One region of the Granulicatella sp. 20925_1_28 genome, then DNA from elsewhere that is predicted to be linked to it. Evidence: riboswitches for the same ligand, from Rfam matches in the RefSeq annotation. Region 1 holds a riboswitch; the other holds the start of a gene.
The links. A riboswitch is a leader RNA that binds a small molecule or an ion and turns the genes downstream of it on or off. The one in region 1 is predicted to bind tetrahydrofolate.
Positions count from the first base shown of each region.

Region 2: linked by a shared signal. The riboswitch ahead of O3793_RS04830 (folate family ECF transporter S component) and the one ahead of O3793_RS08655 (folate family ECF transporter S component) in region 1 are both predicted to bind tetrahydrofolate.

Region 1 covers NZ_JAPWBS010000023.1:1,213-5,949, forward strand. Annotated here, with positions in the region: gene O3793_RS08645 (GNAT family N-acetyltransferase) at 1-513, opposite strand, end outside; gene O3793_RS08650 (helix-turn-helix domain-containing protein) at 510-1,358, opposite strand; THF riboswitch at 1,626-1,723, shown strand; gene O3793_RS08655 (folate family ECF transporter S component) at 1,791-2,330, shown strand; gene O3793_RS08660 (2-hydroxymuconate tautomerase) at 2,681-2,860, shown strand; gene O3793_RS08665 (DUF2185 domain-containing protein) at 2,915-3,259, shown strand; gene O3793_RS08670 (heavy metal translocating P-type ATPase) at 3,411-4,737, shown strand, end outside.
Region 2 covers NZ_JAPWBS010000007.1:3,545-8,281, reverse strand. Annotated here, with positions in the region: gene O3793_RS04840 (hypothetical protein) at 1-586, opposite strand, end outside; gene O3793_RS04835 (2-hydroxymuconate tautomerase) at 733-912, opposite strand; gene O3793_RS04830 (folate family ECF transporter S component) at 1,306-1,845, opposite strand; THF riboswitch at 1,913-2,010, opposite strand; gene O3793_RS04825 (helix-turn-helix domain-containing protein) at 2,277-3,125, shown strand; gene O3793_RS04820 (GNAT family N-acetyltransferase) at 3,122-3,685, shown strand; gene O3793_RS04815 (peptide ABC transporter substrate-binding protein) at 3,817-4,737, opposite strand, start outside.

The DNA of each region.
Region 1 (4,737 bases):
ACTTTCAGGCGTGTAGCCCAGTTTTTCGTATAATTTGTAGGCCTTCGTATTATCCTTCTCGCAGTTGAGGGCGATTTTGGTAGCCCCTTGTTGACGCGCTAAGTTTTCGACTTCGACCAATAATTTACGGCCGATTCCAAGGCGACGATATTCGGGATAGACCGCTAAAATATCGATGTACCATTCACCGGGCATCGTCTCCTTATCCTCGTAGAGCGGAATTTGATGCGGGGTATTGTAATCCTCGTACAATCGGTGAAACGGGTCGTCAATCGCATCTTCTAAGTGTCCGTGATAGCCAAAGATGGTCCCGGCGACTTTTCCTTCATGAATATACACAAGCGTGTTCTTCAGTCCGTAGCGAAACTGGTCATCGAGCATGGCTTCTTCTAGCATCGCGTAGAGCATTTCCGGGCTTGTATGTTCCAGAATCAGCAGTTCCATATCTTGCATAATCAGTTCGATTAGCGGGATGATTTGTCGTCTCTCATCGCGCTTAGGTTGTCTAATCATTTCTGAACTCCTTGGAATTGTTCCCGATAATCCGTTGGCGAAATTCCCGTACTCTTACGGAATTGTTTTGAGAAATACGTTGGAGTCGTGAACCCAACAATATCCGCCACCTGTGAAATCGAGTAATTGGTTGTTCGTAGTAAGATTTTACTCTCTTTAATACGAATGTCAATGAGATATTCCATCGGAGACATGCCGATTTCTTTCTTAAAGCTGTGAGAAATATAGAATCGGCTTAAGTGCGTCATGGAAGCGAGGTCTTCTAGTTGGATACTTTCATGATAGTACGTTTCTAAGTAGTGTTTGATAAACGAAATATCCTTTGTAGCCTTGCTTTGCTTGCCGACTTCAAGATCGAAGTGTTGGTGACGCAAGATTTTAATTAATAAGATTTCTAATAAATTGTGGCACACTAATTCATAGCTCATCTGTTGAGAAGTGGCTTCTTGTACCATCGCATTCAAATAACGCAAGATGTCTTTTTGCTCATCTCGCAAGTTGAAGAATGAAAATGGATGTCCGTCTTCTGAGACAGGCGTTAAATTCGAGAAGGAGAGCCCTCGAATTCCCAAAACGATATATTCCAGCGGTTCATCCGGAGAAGATAATTCTGTATGTTCTACTTGCGGATTGATAATGACAAAGTCGTTTGGTTTTACAGGGAAACGTTGGCCTTGAATATTAAACTCGCCTTTTCCATCTACAACGTAAAATAATTCCGTAAAAGGATGTGTATGGAGCGTGCTATGCCAGTCGCTGTCATATTTAGATTTTGTGATAGATTCCAATTGAAACGATAAGTTCTTAATATCGGATTCCATCATTAAATAACGTTCATTGCTCATTGTCTAACCTTTCCATTTCTAAAGAGAGTTAAGAATATTATACACGTTGGGGAAAACGGTATCAATCTTAAACATTATATAAATTTTAAGTGAAATATTTAATAAAAGTTATGAAAAATTATTGGGAGCAAGTTTTCATTCAGGTTTGGACGATTTAAACGAAGAAAAATCAAGTTTGCTTGACGCAACAAGAAAGGACAGGTATTCTAACCAAGAGTAAGAAAGGAGATTCATGGAAAGTAGGAACTAAATTTTCTAGAACCTAAAATCAGAGTAGACTTTATTGCGTTAAGTGCCCGGCGGATGGAATGTTGCCACTGGGACGAAAATGGAAACATTGCGGTAATTTAGTCGCATTCGCTGCATTTAAACAACACTAGAAATAGAAGAAGTTAAATGGAGCAACTCTTTACAATTAAAGGAGATGCTAATATGGAAAATACAAAGAAATACAATCGAAAAAGAACACTGGATATTACAGTGATGGCGATGGTCGTAGCCATTCGTCTTGTCATGGAAATGTTGCCGGCCATTAAATTCGGCCTCTACGTACAAATCGGCTTCGGGTTTATCGGAGCAGCCATCGCAGGGGTGATGCTTGGACCATGGCGCGCGGCACTTGTGGGAATCCTAGTCGATATCCTCGGGAACTTCTTCCACGGAGAGACTGGACAATTCTTCATCGGATACACATTCACAGCCCTTGTCGGAGGACTCATCTACGGATACTTCTTATATAAGAGACCACTCAGATGGGAACAAATCTTTATGACAGTATTGCTTGTCACAATCGTTTGTAACCTCGGACTGAATTCAATATGGGTGCATATGATGACGCAAAAAGCCTTCGCCGTCATTATGCCACTGCGAATCCTGAAAAATATGATCTCGCTCCCATTGAATACCGCCATCCTAACCGTGCTCTTTTCAAACAAAACCATGAAAATCTTAATAGAAAAATACAGGGTGTGAGGCTTCGCGCCCAGAAATGGAACGTTGGACCCGAACGACGCAAAGGACTCGAAACGAGTCGTGCGTACGTTTGGGGAAACGCATGCCATTTCTGCGAAGCCGAACCCGACTAAAACAGGAGGGCGAACGCTCAGGACTGAACCACTGGACCAGAATAACGCAAGGGACTGCTTGCAGTCGTGCGGATATTCTGGGAAGCAAAACTTCACAGTGCGAAGTTTTGCAGTCCTGTGAGCCCGAATTCAACTCCACAGGGTGTGAGGCTCTTGCTAGCACCCCCTCCCATTTAGGAGTAGAATAGAACCAAAGAGCAACTATATAAACTAGTTTAAGCGAAGGGAGGCAAAACCATGCCATTTATTCATGTTGAAATGATCGAAGGAAGAAGCCGTGAACAAAAAGAAGCCCTTGTCAAAGAAGTGACAGAAGTGGTCTCTAAACACACTGGCGCTCCAACAGAACACATTCATATCATTATTCAAGAAATTAAAGCCGAAAACCTTGGCCAAAACGGCAAATTAAGAGGCTAATAAACTTTGTTTTTACATCAATGTTGTTAATTCCTAGTTTACAGGAGGAGTACTATGATTAATAATAGTGATTTTGGTGGTTTTATTGTTTCGAATAATATTCTTGAGGGTAAGCCGATTCGATATACTTTTCGTGATCAATCTTCAATACCTCCGATGAATGGATGGACTCTATTATCCATTGAAGATGATGAAGAGTATCTTTCAGATGCAGCTAATTTTAAAATTCTAGGAGCCGATTCCATATATGAGATTGCTCCAGTAATGCTAGAGATTTTCGAAGCACCGTATGGGACAGATTTATGTTGGCTATATGAAGAGGGTGTTCATGTTGGCTTTTACGATTTAGTCGAAGAGAGAGAAATTACGATAGAAGAAATTTTATCTTCAGAAAATTAAATAGATTACACCCAAACTCAAGCTGGCAGAATTGCTGTTGGCTTGAGTTTTTTTATTCAAAAAATTTTTTAAACATTATTGTTGACATTTGTAGATTACTGGTGTAAACTAACAATGTAAATTACAAATGTAAACGAAAGCGGTGAAAGTAATGAGCAAACAAAAAGAGTACATTATTGAAGGAATGAGTTGTGCTTCATGTGCCATGACGATCGAGAATGCCGTCAGCAAAATTCCGGGCGTTGATAAAGCTAGCGTCAACTTGGCAACCGAAATCATGACTGTTGAAGCAAACGATAGCGTGACCCCTGAAGACATCGCCAAAGTGGTCGATGGTGTGGGATACAGCGCTCGTCCTCGTGGCAAATCAGTGGAAGAAGAACTCGAAGAAAAGAACGAAAAGAAAGAAGCGCACTTAAGAGAAATGAAGCGAAACCTAACCATTTCAGCGATTTTCACCGTGCCACTTCTCTTTATCGCAATGGCCGATATGGTTGGAATTCCAATGCCAGCCTTTCTAAGCCCAATGCAAAGTCCTGTGAGCTACGCGTTGATTCAATTAGCGCTCTCTCTCCCAATTGTCTGGATTGGGCGTCGTTTCTTCGTGGATGGATTTAAAGCCTTATCTAAAGGTCATCCAAACATGGACAGCCTAGTCGCACTTGGCACAAGCGCTGCGTTCCTTTATAGCCTTTACGGAACGTACCACGTATTAGAAGGGCACGCGCATTTTGCGATGAACCTTTACTACGAATCAGCCGGCGTTATTTTAACCTTAATCACACTTGGAAAATACTTCGAAGACGTGTCAAAAGGGAAAACATCCATGGCGATTCAAACGCTCGTAGGACTCGCTCCTAAAATGGCGACGGTTTTACGCGACGGACAAGAAGTAGAAGTTCCTGTAGAAGAAGTGCAAGTGGGCGACCTCATTCGTGTTAAACCGGGTGAAAAAGTTCCAGTCGATGGCATCGTAACAGAAGGAAACTCAACCGTTGACGAATCGATGTTAACAGGGGAAAGTATTCCAGTATCGAAATCAGTTGGCGATGAAGTGATTGGGGCAAGTTTAAATAAAACAGGTTCTTTCATTCTAAAAGCAACAAAAATCGGGAAAGACACAGCTCTCTCTCAAATTATTCAGTTAGTCGAACAAGCACAAGGATCCAAAGCACCGATTGCCAAACTGGCCGACAAGGTTTCTGGAGTATTCGTTCCAATCGTAATCGTCTTGGCTCTTGTTTCTGGACTTGCTTGGTATTTCCTTGGACAAGAATCATGGGTATTTGCCCTCACGATTACCATCTCAGTGCTCGTTATCGCCTGCCCATGTGCGTTAGGGCTTGCGACACCAACTGCTATCATGGTTGGGACTGGTAAAGGGGCCGAGAATGGAATCCTTCTTAAGAGTGGGGAAGCGTTGGAAGAAGCCAACCACGTGAATATGGTTGTTTTCGACAAAACAGGTACGATTACAA
Region 2 (4,737 bases), on a different contig from region 1:
AATAATAATAACCACGATTACTATTACTTCCGACTAGAGAAACACTCAGCGAATCCGAGTCCCCTAACCCTAAAAAAGAATTGATGATTTCATTTGTTACTTTATAGCGTAGTTCAAAATCACCATTCATCATACTATAGGACTTTTCTTGTAAGTCTAGCTTTGATAATACATCCCGATTTAAGGTCAATTTCTCAAATAAGAAACCTTGGTACGGCCAATATGCTTCATCACTCTCATTTGCAAATTGATACTTCCCATCTTGATACTGAAAGTTTGTTTCAAAGATTTTTTCTCTACTTTTGTTTTCAATCTTTGAGATAGTGCTAATAATAGGCTCACCTTTATTTGTAGCTACTAATTCAACATGTATGATATAAGCTTCATCTTTAAAAGATTGTTTTATCTTAAATCCATCAGGAAATTGCTCAAACAAATCCTCTAATCTTTCTGTTGGATACACGCGGCTCATTTCTGTTCCGATACGCTTTTCTAAATACGCACGATTATTTCTTGGATTGCATCCAAATGATAGAAAGAAAATTCCACCCAGTATACATGCGTATATTAATTTCTTAAAATTCATCCTTAATCCTCACTTTATGAGCTCTTAACTATTGTTAGCTAAATTATATCATTTGCAGTTCATTCATTCGATAGTTTTCCTAACAAAAACAGCTCAAAAGCGTTCTAACTTCTGAGCTGCCCTGTATTTTTTCTAACTGAAGCTGATTAGCCTCTTAATTTGCCGTTTTGGCCAAGGTTTTCTGCTTTAATTTCTTGGATAATGATATGAATGTGTTCTGTTGGCGCGCCAGTGTGTTTAGAGACCACTTCTGTCACTTCTTTGACAAGGGCTTCTTTTTGTTCACGGCTTCTTCCTTCGATCATTTCAACATGAATAAATGGCATGGTTGTGCCTCCTTTCGTTTTGAACTAGCTTATATAGTTGCACTTTGATTCTATTCTACTCCTAAATGGGTGGGAATACTAGGCGTGGTGCTGGAAAGGCCTCACACCCTGTGTAGTCGGGTTCGAATCACACCCTGTGTAGTTGAATTCGGGCTCACAGGACTGCAAAACTTCGCACTGTGAAGTTTTGCTTCCCGAAATATCCGCACGACTTGTGCCAAGTCCCTTGCGTTACTCCGGTCCAGTGTTTCAGTCCTGAGCGTTCGCCCTCACACCCTGTGTAGTCGGGTTCGGCTTCGCAGAAATGGCGTGCGTTTCCCCAAACGTACGCACGACTCGTTCCGAGTCCTTTGCGTCGTTCGGGTCCAACGTTCCATTTCTGAGCGCGAAGCCTTACACCCTATATTTCTCTATTAAAGTTTTCATGGTTTTGTTTGAAAAGAGCACGGTTAGGACGGCGGTATTCAATGGGAGTGTGATCATATTTTTCAGGATTCGCAGTGGCATGAAGGCGGCGAAGGCTTTTTGCGTCATCATATACACCCAGATTGAATTCAGTCCGAGGTTACAAACGATGGTGACGAGCAATACTGTCATGAAGATTTGTTCCCATCTGAGTGGTCTCTTATATAAGAAGTATCCGTAGATAAGTCCTCCGACAAGGGCTGTGAAGGTGTATCCGATGAAGAATTGTCCACTCTCTCCGCGGAAGAAGTTCCCGAGGATATCGACTAGGATTCCCACAAGTGCTGCACGCCACGGTCCCAGCATCACCCCTGCGATGGCTGCTCCGATAAACCCGAAGCCGATTTGTACGTAGAGGCCGAATTTAATTGTCGGCAACATTTCCATCACAAGACGAATGGCTACGACCATCGCCATCACTGTAATATCCAGTGTTCTTTTTCGATTGTATTTCTTTGTATTTTCCATATTAGCATCTCCTTTAATTGTAAAGAGTTGCTCCATTTAACTACTTCTATTTCTAGTGTTGTGTAAATGCAGCGAATGCGACTAAATTACCGCAATGTTTCCATTTTCGTCCCAGTGGCAACATTCCATCCGCCGGGCACTTAACGCAATAAAGTCTACTCTGATTATAGGTTCTAGAAAATTTAGTTCCTACTTTCCATGAATCTCCTTTCTTACTCTTGGTTAGAATACCTGTCCTTTCTGGTTGCGTCAAGCAAACATGATTCTTCTTCTTTTAAACCGTTCAAACCTGAATGAAAACCTGCTTCCAATAATTTTCATAACTGTTATTAAATATTTCACTTAAAATTTATATAACGTTTAAGATTGATACCGTTTTCCCTAACGTGTATAATATTCTTAACTCTCTTTAGAAATAGAAAGGTTAGACAATGAGCAATGAACGTTATTTAATGATGGAATCCGATATTAAGAGCTTATCGTTTCAATTGGAATCTATCACAAAATCTAAATATGACAGCGACTGGCATAGTACGCTCCATACGCACCCTTTTACGGAATTATTTTACGTTGTAGACGGAAAAGGCGAGTTTAATATTCAAGGTCAACGTTTTCCTGTAAAACCAAACGACTTTGTCATTATCAATCCGCAAGTAGAACATACAGAATTATCTTCTCCAGATGAACCGCTGGAATATATTGTGTTAGGCATTAATGGGCTCTCTTTCTCAAACTTAACGCCTGTCTCGGAAGGTGGACATCCATTTTCATTCTTCAACTTGCGAGATGAGCAAAAAGACATCTTGCGTTATTTGAATGCGATGGTACAAGAGGCCACTTCCCAATCGATGAGCTATGAATTAGTATGCCACAACTTATTAGAAATCTTATTAATCAAAATCTTACGTCACCAACACTTCGACCTTGAAGTCGGCAAACAAAGCAAGGCGACAAAGGATATTTCGTTTATCAAGCACTACTTAGAAACGTACTATCACGAAAGTATCCAGCTAGAAGACCTCGCTTCGATGACGCACTTGAGTCGTTTCTATATTTCACACAGCTTCAAGAAAGAAATCGGCATGTCTCCGATGGAATATTTAATTGCCATCCGTATTAAGGAAAGTAAAATTTTACTACGAACAACGAATTACTCGATTTCACAGGTGGCGGATATTGTTGGGTTTACCACTCCAACGTATTTCTCAAAACAATTCCGTAAGAGCACGGGAATTTCGCCAACGGATTATCGGGAACAATTTCAAGGAGTACAGCAATGATTCGACAACCTAAGCGCGATGAGCGACGACAAATCATCCCTCTGATTGAACTGATTATGCAAGATATGGAACTGCCGATTCTGGAACATACGAGCCCAGAAATGCTCTACGCGATGCTAGAAGAAGCCATGCTCGACGATCAGTTTCGCTACGGGCTAAAGAACACGCTCGTCTATATTCATGACGGAAAAGTTGCCGGGGCCATCTTTGGCTACCACGGACACTTAGAAGACGCGATTGACGACCCGTTCCACCGATTGTACGAGGATTACAATACCCCGCATCAACTCCCGCTCTACGAGGATAAGGAGACGATGCCTGGCGAATGGTACATCGATATTTTAGCGGTCTATCCCAAATATCGTCGCATTGGAATCGGCCGTAAATTATTGGTCGAAGTAGAAAACTTAGCGCGCCAACAAGGGGCCACAAAAATCGCCCTCAACTGCGAGAAGGAGAATACGAAGGCCTATAAATTATACGAAAAACTAGGCTACACGCCTGAGAGCGAACGCATCTTAAGTGGTCATCCGTATTACCATATGACAAAAGCCTTATAAAAAATCCCTCTTTGGACAAAATCGTTCAAAGAGAGAATTGTTAAAATGTAACTTATATATTACATTTTGCTTTTTTACAAAACGAAAAAGAGACTCGAAATTTTTCGAGTCTCTTATTTTTGCTTCTATGATTATTTTACAGAGGCTTGACGGAGGTTAATTGTACGTCCGAATGGAAGTACTTCGAATCCTTCTACGTTTTCAGCAAGTAAGTAGCTTTGGCTTGCTTGGTAGATTGGAGCGATAGCCACATCATCCATCACGATTTTTTCAGCCGCAATCATTTGTTTGTAACGTTCTGCTGGCTTCGTTGCGTAAGTTGTTTTCACTTCAGCAACAGCTTTATCGTAGGCTTCGCTAGAGTAGTTCGCGAAGTTAATTCCGCCACCTGTTACGTATTGTTCTAAGAAGTTTACTGGGTCTTGATAGTCAGGTGCCCATGTTCCGAAGAAGAAGTCGAAATCATCTGCACGTTGTAATTCAAGACGGTTTTTCAATGGCACTGATTTAATGTTCAATGTCACGCCTGGTAAGTTCTTTTGGATTTGCGCCTGTAAATATTCGCCGACCACTTTCGCACTACCTGCATCTGACGTTAATAATGTTACTTCAATCGTGTCCATGCCTAACTCTTGTTTCGCAAGAGCTAATTCTTTTTGCGCTTCTTCTACATTGTAGCTGAGTAAGTCGCCACGGTCTTCCACGTAATCTTTACCTGTTTCTGGGTTTTCAGCAAAACCTTTTGGAACAAGACCATTTGAAACGATTGAGCCGTCTTTTAATACGTTGTTTACAAGAGCCGCTTTATCGTATGCCATCGCAATCGCACGACGGAAGTGTTTGTTTCCTGTAATCTTACGTTCTACGTTGAAACTCATGTATCCCATTGTTGCTTTTGGAATCGCGTGGTACGTTGGTTGCGTTTTGTATTGATCAACGAATTGTTCGCTGATTGTTGTGTATTGTACTTGTTTTCCGTCAAATAATTGAACAGAAGTCGCTACTTCTTTCGATACGTTCACAGTGACGTTTTGTAATTGAACGTTTGCTGC